Regions from separate parts of the Martinezella sp. CNPSo 3732 genome, predicted to be linked through region 3. Evidence: predicted binding sites of a transcription regulator. Region 3 holds the regulator's gene; each other region holds the start of a gene.
The links. Region 3 encodes LexA, which represses DNA repair genes until DNA is damaged. Its sites were predicted from a motif close to TGTTCNNNNTGTGTTCNG; they were not measured.
Positions count from the first base shown of each region.

Region 1: AC13RM_RS20605 (YifB family Mg chelatase-like AAA ATPase) is a predicted target of LexA. The motif match lies at 1,202-1,219, and genes of this name have one in related genera.
Region 2: dinB (DNA polymerase IV) is a predicted target of LexA. The motif match lies at 1,295-1,312, and genes of this name have one in related genera.
Region 4: recA (recombinase RecA) is a predicted target of LexA. The motif match lies at 865-882, and genes of this name have one in related genera.

Region 1 covers NZ_JBXSOO010000013.1:108,402-110,605, forward strand. The annotation lists gene AC13RM_RS20605 (YifB family Mg chelatase-like AAA ATPase) at 1-1,111, opposite strand, end outside; gene gshB (glutathione synthase) at 1,302-2,204, opposite strand, start outside.
Region 2 covers NZ_JBXSOO010000033.1:16,847-19,050, forward strand. The annotation lists gene AC13RM_RS30205 (pyridoxine/pyridoxamine 5'-phosphate oxidase) at 1-50, shown strand, start outside; gene dinB (DNA polymerase IV) at 144-1,241, opposite strand; gene AC13RM_RS30215 (hypothetical protein) at 1,623-1,946, shown strand; gene AC13RM_RS30220 (GNAT family N-acetyltransferase) at 1,985-2,204, opposite strand, start outside.
Region 3 covers NZ_JBXSOO010000006.1:36,080-38,283, forward strand. The annotation lists gene AC13RM_RS13730 (ComEC/Rec2 family competence protein) at 1-886, shown strand, start outside; gene lexA (transcriptional repressor LexA) at 867-1,589, opposite strand; gene AC13RM_RS13740 (VOC family protein) at 2,009-2,204, shown strand, end outside.
Region 4 covers NZ_JBXSOO010000008.1:165,722-167,925, forward strand. The annotation lists gene AC13RM_RS16350 (carbohydrate kinase family protein) at 1-769, opposite strand, end outside; gene recA (recombinase RecA) at 1,009-2,097, shown strand.

The DNA.
Region 1 (2,204 bases), on a different contig from region 3:
CCTGATAATCGGATGCGCAACGTGGTCCACGGGCGCAGGTGTGGCCCGGTTCACCGGCCATGCCACAACGACACGGGTTCATTGCCGCGACAAGCTGGATGCCAGCCGGATAGGAGACACGGTGGTTTGCTCTCGCAATGACGCACTCCCCGGTTTCGAGCGGCTGGCGCAACGCATCGAGCGCCTGCGGCGAAAATTCCGGCAGTTCGTCGAGGAAGAGAATGCCGTGATGGGCGAGCGAGACTTCGCCGGGCCTGGCGCGCATGCCGCCGCCGACGAGTGCTGCCATCGTGGCGGAGTGATGCGGCGCGCGATAGGGGCGACGATCGGAGAGCTTGCCGCCGGAAAGCTGGCCAGCGATCGAATGGATCATCGACACCTCCAGCAACTCGTTCGTCGACAAGGGCGGCAGGATCGACGGCAGGCGCGAGGCGAGCATGGATTTGCCGGAACCCGGCGGTCCGACAAACAACAGATTATGGCCGCCGGCCGCCGCCACTTCCAGGGCGCGCTTGGCACTTTCTTGCCCCTTGATATCGGCAAGGTCGGGTAGATTGGCGGCATTGGCACGGACTGACGGTTCCGGTCGCGACAGGACCTGCGTGCCGCGGAAATGATTGGCGAGCGCGATCAGGCTGCGTGGCGCCAGAATATCGATCTCCTTGCCGGCCCAGGCGGCTTCCGGCCCGCTTTCGGCCGGGCAGATCAGCCCCTTGCCCATGGCATTGGCGGCGATCGCCGCCGGAAGCGCGCCGGCAACGGGCGCGATCGTGCCGTCGAGATTGAGTTCACCGATGACAGTGTAAGACGACAGGGCATCCGCGGGGATCGCGCCAAGCGCCGCCATCAGACCGAGCGCGATCGCGAGATCGAAGTGACTGCCCTCCTTGGGCAGATCCGCCGGCGCGAGATTGACCGTGACCTTCTTTGGCGGCAGGGCGAGACCAGAGGCGTGCAATGCCGCTTGAACCCGCTCCCGACTCTCGGCCACGGCCTTGTCCGGCAGGCCGACGATGTGCATCAGCACCTTGCCCGGCGCGATCATCACCTGCACTTCGACGGGTACGCCCTCAATGCCCTGAAACGCAACCGTACTGACGCGCGCTACCATGCTTATCCCCTGTCGCCAAACCCGTTTGCCGTTATGTGCCCCGATCAGCAAACTTCGGGTTGCAATCTGGCACAAGACAAGGAATGAAACAAGAACAATAAACGAACAAAATTTCACCCCGCATATCGAAATCAACGACATACGGGAGATGAATAGATCGTTCAGCTGAAAGCGTGGCGGGAACTGTTGATCAGGCTCGCTTGGCTTCGATCGCATCCCAGAGCAGGCTGGCGATATCGGCGCCACCGAAGCGCTTGACTTCGCGGATGCCGGTCGGCGATGTCACGTTGATCTCGGTCATATAGTCGCCGATGACATCGATGCCGACGAGCAGGAAGCCGCGTTCCTTCAGCGCCGGTCCGATGCGGGCGCAGATTTCCTTTTCGCGCGCCGTCAGCTCGGTGGCTTCGGCACGGCCGCCGACATGCATGTTGGAGCGGGCGTCATGCTCAGCGGGCACGCGGTTGATCGCGCCGACTGCCTCGCCATCGACAAGGATGATGCGCTTGTCGCCCTTGCGCACGTCGGGCAGATATTGCTGGGCGATGAAGGGTTCGCGGAAGAGCTGACCGAACATTTCGAGGAGAGACGAGAGATTGCGGTCGTCACGTGTCGAGTGGAAGACGCCGGCGCCGCCATTGCCGTAAAGCGGCTTCAGGATGATGTCGCCCATCTCATCGCGGAAACGACGGATTTCAGCCGGATCGCGGGTGATCAGCGTCTTCGGCATGAGATCGGCGAATTCGGTGACGAAGATCTTTTCCGGCGAATTGCGCACCCAGGCCGGATCGTTGACGACGAGCGTCTTCGGGTGGATGCGCTCGAGCAGATGCGTCGAGGTAATATAGGCCATGTCGAAGGGCGGGTCCTGGCGCAGCAGCACCACGTCCATGGTCGAGAGATCGACGCGCTCCGGCTCGCCGAGCTCGAAGTGATCGCCTTTGACGTCGCGCAGGATCATCGGCTCGACGGAGGCATAGACCTTGCCATCGCGCATGCTCAGCCGCTCCGGCGTATAGTGGAAAAGCTTGTAGCCGCGGTTCTGCGCCTCGAGGCTCATGGCGAAGGTGGAGTCACCCGCAATGTTGATGCT
Region 2 (2,204 bases), on a different contig from region 3:
GATACCGGCGTGGAAAGGCGGGCTGGCTGAAGGAGCGGCTCTGGCCGTGATGATTTTTCGCTTTGATGGCCGCAGTTGTCCGTTTCCGTTGCTTTGGGCGGAAAGATTAGACCGCCATTGTGACCGCTGAGGATCAGCATCCCTCAGATGCCGAGATCGAGTTGGGGCTGTAAGCTCCCATCGCCGGCCTCTTCGTTCGTCAAAGACGAAAGCGTGATGCCGAGCAGCCGGATTGGCCGCGCAAACGGATGGACGGTTGCCAGAAGCGCCGACGCTGTCTCAAGAACAGCGCCAACGTCCGCGACCGGCAAGGAGCCTGTCCGGCTGCGTGTCGCCTGGGTGAAGTCCGAATATTTGATCTTCACGGTCACCGTCTTGGCGCTGAAACCGCCTGTTTCGCAGTAGCGCCAGACCTTCTGCGCCAAGGGTCGCAGCTCCGCCCTCGCCAGCTCGAGATCGTCGATATCCTCAGCGAACGTATCCTCTGCGCCAATGGATTTGCGGATACGGTCGGGCTTCACCTGGCGTTCGTCGATGCCGCGGGCAATGCCGTAGAAATAGGGGCCTGCCTTTCCGAAATGCTCCTGCAGGAAGGCGAGGGATTTCGATTTCAGATCCAGCCCGGTTTCGATCCCGTATTTGTGCATGCGCTCGGCGGTCGCCGGCCCGACGCCGTGGAACTTCTTGACGGGAAGCGTTTCGACGAAGGCCGGCCCATTCTTCGGCGTAATGACGGCCTGGCCGTTCGGCTTGTTGAGGTCGCTTGCCATCTTGGCAAGAAACTTGTTGTAGGAAATGCCGGCCGAAGCGTTGAGCCCTGTGACCTGCTTGATCTTGGTCCGGATCTCCAGCGCGATCTCGGTGGCGATTTCCATGCCCTTGTTGTTCTGGGTGACGTCGAGATAGGCCTCGTCGAGCGACAGCGGCTCGATCATCGAAGTATATTCGGCGAAGATCTCGCGGATCTGCTGCGACACTGCCCTGTAGACATCGAAGCGCGGCGGCACGAAAATCAGATTCGGACATTTGCGTTTTGCCGTGACCGAAGGCATCGCCGAGTGAACCCCAAAAGCGCGGGCCTCGTAGCTTGCGGCAGCCACGACGCCGCGTGCCGCCGACCCGCCGACCGCAAGCGGCTTGCCGCGCAGCTCGGGATTGTCTCGTTGTTCGACCGACGCATAGAACGCATCCATATCCACATGGATGATCTTTCGGAGTGGGCTCGAGCTCGTGTCGTTCATAGGGATCTCGGTCATCACACAGTAGGTTCAGCGCGGCTTGTTAACGCAAGGGCTGAAACAAATGCAGAACATATCATCCTCGATGACGATATCAAACCGGCTCAGTCGCGCGCCAGAGAGACGCGAGTGAATCTCTCTGTGACAGTCATTCGCAAATACCACCTTGAGATGCCTTCGAGGCTTCTTATCTCTTGTCCGTCCCCCAAAACGGAGCCTCAAGATGGGCCAAATCGCAACTGAACCGCTTTCCGACCTGCTGATGGAAATACTACCGCCCGAGCGCGACGAGGAATCCCGAGCGGATGGCACCGCATGTCTGTGCTGCCGAAGGCAGCGATCGGCGCGGAAGATGGATGAGGACGGCTGCGGCATATGTGACGAATGCCTGGCACCATGACGGACGGCGCGCCGCAGCCGCTGCCCGCCGAATTGTCGGACTTCGAACATGCGCTTGCGAAGCTGCCTGACGGCTATTCGGAGGGACGTTTTCAAAATCGCCCCTGGGGTGTGACGGTCAGGCGATCGGCTGACGGGAAACGGATCTGGCTCTATGGCGAGGAGCTTGGCGGGACCGATGTCGTCAGTTTCAATCTCTATGTGCTCTCCGGGGCGAGCCTCACTCTCAAGCCCTGCGAAATGTCCTCATCGAAGGTCATAGACTTCGTTTTGGGCTTCATCCCGACTCCAATGCAGCAGCCGATATAAGCCCGCAACTTTGTCGGCCGGCAATAACCCCTTCTCATTCAGCGGGTGGAGAGCGGCGGCGGAGGCGGCTGCGTGGTGGAGCCGGGACCGAGCGAGCGCTGGACCATCACGGTATCGGCCCAGCGGCCGTAGCGATAGGCAACGGCTGGCAGAAGGCCGACGCGAACGAAGCCGAAGCGCTCGTGCAAGGCGAGAGAGGCCGCGTTGTCGGCGTCGATATAGCCGATCATCTGCCGGAAGCCGGCCGCCGCGCAGGCG
Region 3 (2,204 bases):
AATCGATGGACCGTTCTGGAAAGTCACCGGTGAGGGATTGGAGCTTGTGATCGTCATCGCGAAAACGGTGGCGGGGTGGGGAGGCGATATTACCTTCGGACGCCAGCCCGGCTGGCTGATGCCCACTTTCATCGCTGGCTTCCTGATCATGAGCATGCTGCGGACCCGGCTTCGCCATCTGGGCCTGTTGCTGCTGCTGTCATCTGTCGGCGTGGCCGCGTTCGGCTCCGGCGTACCGAAGCCGGATCTGATGATCTCGGAAGATGGCATTCTCGTTGCCCTGCGCCAGGACGATATCCTCGCCACCAATCGCGAGAGACCGCAGGCCTTCATCTTCGAGCAATGGCAGAAAGCGCTCGTCGCGGCCGAACATCAACCGCCGACCATGCTTGCGGCCGACAACCGGCTTCCGCAGATCAGCAAGACGGATCGGCATAGACGACTAAGTAACGAAGAGCAGAAGGCGGTCCGCACCGCAATGGCGGAAGCCCTGGATCGCACCATGCAGGGAAGCTTTGCCTGCCAGAAGGGAGCATGGTGCGTAGCCATGCTAGAAAACGGCTCGATATTGGTAACCATCGAAAATGCAGCTTACTTGTCCCCGGCTTGCGACACGGGGAATTTTGTCGTGACGCCAATCCGGCTGCGGCTGGACCATTGCCGTTCCGGAGCAATGCTCATAACCGGTGCGACATTGCGTAAAACCGGCTCCATCGAAATGATACTTACCGCAGACAAGCCCATTATCTCAGCCGCATTCGAGAACCCGCAACGTCCATGGACCAGGCATCGAATTTATAATTGGCGCACTGGCACATTCGACGCGCCAATTGCGCCAGCGTCACCCGTCGTCGACAATTCACCGGTCAGTGATAGCGACGAATAAGGCCCACGAGCTTGCCCTGAACTTTGACCCGGTCCGGCCCAAAGATGCGGGTTTCATAGGCCGGGTTTGCGGCTTCGAGCGCGATGGAGGCACCCTTGCGGCGGAAGCGCTTCAGTGTCGCTTCTTCATCGTCGACGAGTGCAACGACGATATCGCCGGGATTGGCCGTCGTCGAATTGCGGATAATGACCGTATCGCCGTCGAAAATTCCGGCGTCGATCATCGAATCCCCGCGAACTTCAAGCGCATAATGTTCGCCAGATCCGAGCATGTCGGCGGGAACGGTAATGTCGTGCGTATTGTTCTGGATGGCCGAGATCGGAACGCCGGCTGCGATGCGGCCCATCACGGGCACAGACGCCGAGCCGTTGTGATCGTCATTAGCCACTTTCGACGGAGCGGGCGGGGCAACGGGCTGCGGCTTGCCGAGGCTACCCTCGATGACGCTCGGTGAAAAGCCGCGACGCGGCTGAAGGCTGGGATTATAGGCATCCGGGAGCTTGATGACTTCAAGGGCCCTAGCCCGGTTCGGTAGCCGGCGGATAAAGCCGCGCTCCTCCAGCGCCGTGATCAGACGATGGATACCGGATTTGGATGCCAAATCCAGTGCATCCTTCATCTCGTCGAAAGATGGCGGCACACCGGATTCCTTCATGCGTTCGTGAATGAAGAGAAGCAGTTCCTGCTGCTTGCGCGTCAACATCGTCTTGGAACCCCAGAATCAAGAAAAGCTGTGAAACAAATCCAGAACGGACACTATATGTTCCATATGTGTTCCGCAAGTGCTTAAATTTCGGTAAAGCCTTGTGAGGTCAGTTAAATAATTACCATTTGCGAATGGATCGGCTCGGAACATCGGGGCGCCGTATCTGCGTTAATCCACAGAAAAATAAGGGAAATGCCGCTCTACTCGCTTCCGCGACTTTGTCGTTCAGCCCATGCGCCGAGCATTTGGACGAACGTGCCGCGCGACTGCATGAGCCGGCCATGGCAGAGAATCAGCAATCACGTTTGCGAGATTGCCTTCTATCCATGTCGTGTGCTCCGGGTGTTCCATGCTTCCATCTTGAATTGCGCGGGCGATGGGCGCAAATCTGCTTCCGCAAGCAAACAGGAGAAGCCATGATTTCGTCTCCGCATCCGCTGGATCATCTCGTGCTGCCGACCGTCAACATCGCTCTGGCACGCGAACGCCTCGGCAAGCTCGGTTTCACGGTAGCTCCGGATGCGCGCCATCCCTTTGGCACGCAGAATGCCTGCGTCTTCTTTGCCGATAAAACCTATCTCGAACCTCTGGGCGTCGCATCTCCGGAGCAAT
Region 4 (2,204 bases), on a different contig from region 3:
CAAGCGAATCTCCCGCACCGGTGACATCGGCGACATCCTCGACGATAGGCGGCTGCAGGCCGACGATGGCATCACGCGAGAATGCGATCAGGGGGCGTTTCCCGCGGGTGATCACGCCGTTGCGCAGGCCGAGCGCCCGCAAAGCACTCACCCATTCGCGCGGATCCTCCGGACGGATTTCAGTCAACGCCGTGGCTTCGGCTTCGTTGAGGAACAGGTGACCGATGCCGGCAAGGCTCGGCTTCAGTCGCACGACCTTTGCCGGCGAGATGGCGATGGCGGCGACCGGTTTTCCGCATAGGGCAGCTCTTGCCGCAATCGCGCCTAAGGTTTCGGCAGGCAGATTGGCGTCGCAGAGAATGAGGTCGGTCTCATCGAAGGCATCGCGAACGGCGCGAATCGCCAGGCGTCGCGGAACGAAGAGTTTGTAGAGCTCCATATCCGCGAGCGCGATGACAAGATTGCCGTCATTCTCAAGAATGGCCGTATAGCTCGGCGTTTTGCGATCGAGGAAGACGAAGGGCTTGTCGTCAATGCCGGCGTGGCTTGCGGCCTCGGCCACCATCTCGCCGCAGGGATCGCCGCCGCGCGGCGAGATCAGCTTTACGTCAAAGCCCAGACGGGCAAGATTTCGGGCCGCATTGAAGCCGCCGCCGCCAGGCTCCTCGAACCATGCGCCGGGGTTGCTGGCGCCGGACACCGTGTCGCCGAAGATGCGGCCGCGACGATCGATATGGGCGCCACCAAGAACGAGAATCTTTTTCGCCATAGGGTTATCCTCAGCAGCCTAAAAGGCGAATCGAGCGAGCCGCAAACATCTCGCAATTCACCGTTTCGGGCATGTAAGTGCCTGGGAAGAAAGAAGAAAACAAAAATAGAACAGAATTCATTTTACCTTTTTCTTTCAATCGCTTGTTGTGCTCTTGCGATATGAGAACAAATCGAGTACACAATTCTCATCAGCGGCGACATTGCTAGAGCGGCTTCAATAACCTAAAGGTGGATCGAATGTCTCAGAATTCTTTGCGGCTTGTAGAGGACAAATCGGTGGATAAAAGCAAGGCACTTGAAGCGGCACTCTCTCAAATTGAGCGGTCGTTCGGCAAGGGCTCGATCATGAAGCTCGGCTCTAACGAGAACGTGGTCGAAATCGAAACGGTTTCCACCGGCTCTCTGAGCCTCGATATTGCCCTCGGCATTGGCGGCTTGCCGAAGGGGCGCATCATCGAAATCTACGGGCCGGAAAGCTCGGGTAAGACGACCCTGGCGCTGCAGACCATTGCAGAAGCCCAGAAGAAGGGTGGCATCTGCGCCTTCGTGGACGCGGAACATGCGCTCGATCCGGTCTATGCCCGCAAGCTCGGCGTCGACCTGCAGAATCTTCTGATCTCGCAGCCCGATACCGGCGAACAGGCGCTCGAAATCACCGACACGCTGGTGCGCTCCGGCGCTATCGACGTTCTGGTCGTCGACTCCGTTGCGGCTCTGACACCGCGCGCCGAAATCGAAGGCGAAATGGGCGACAGCCTGCCGGGCCTGCAGGCCCGCCTGATGAGCCAGGCACTGCGTAAGCTCACGGCTTCGATCTCCAAGTCCAACTGCATGGTGATCTTCATCAACCAGATCCGCATGAAGATCGGCGTCATGTTCGGCTCGCCGGAAACGACGACGGGCGGTAACGCGCTGAAATTCTACGCCTCGGTTCGCCTCGATATCCGCCGCATCGGCGCGGTCAAGGAGCGCGAAGAGGTGATCGGCAACCAGACGCGCGTCAAGGTCGTCAAGAACAAGATGGCGCCGCCCTTCAAGCAGGTCGAATTCGACATCATGTATGGCGAAGGCGTTTCCAAGACCGGCGAGCTAGTCGATCTCGGCGTCAAGGCGGGCATCGTCGAAAAGTCCGGTGCCTGGTTCTCCTATAACAGCCAGCGCCTCGGTCAGGGCCGCGAGAACGCGAAGATCTTCTTGCGCGACAATCCGGATTTGTCTCGTGAGATCGAGCTGTCGCTACGTCAGAATGCCGGCCTCATTGCCGACCGCTTCCTGCAGAATGGCGGTCCCGATTCCGGCGACGACGGCGATGCTTCCGGCGAATAAGGATTTTCAGGAGCAATTCCCGGCTTAAGACTGAAGCTAAAAAATCGAAACCGGCCGTATTGTCCAAGGGATGTGCGGCCGGTTTTGTTCGTGCGGCTGGACAGCGC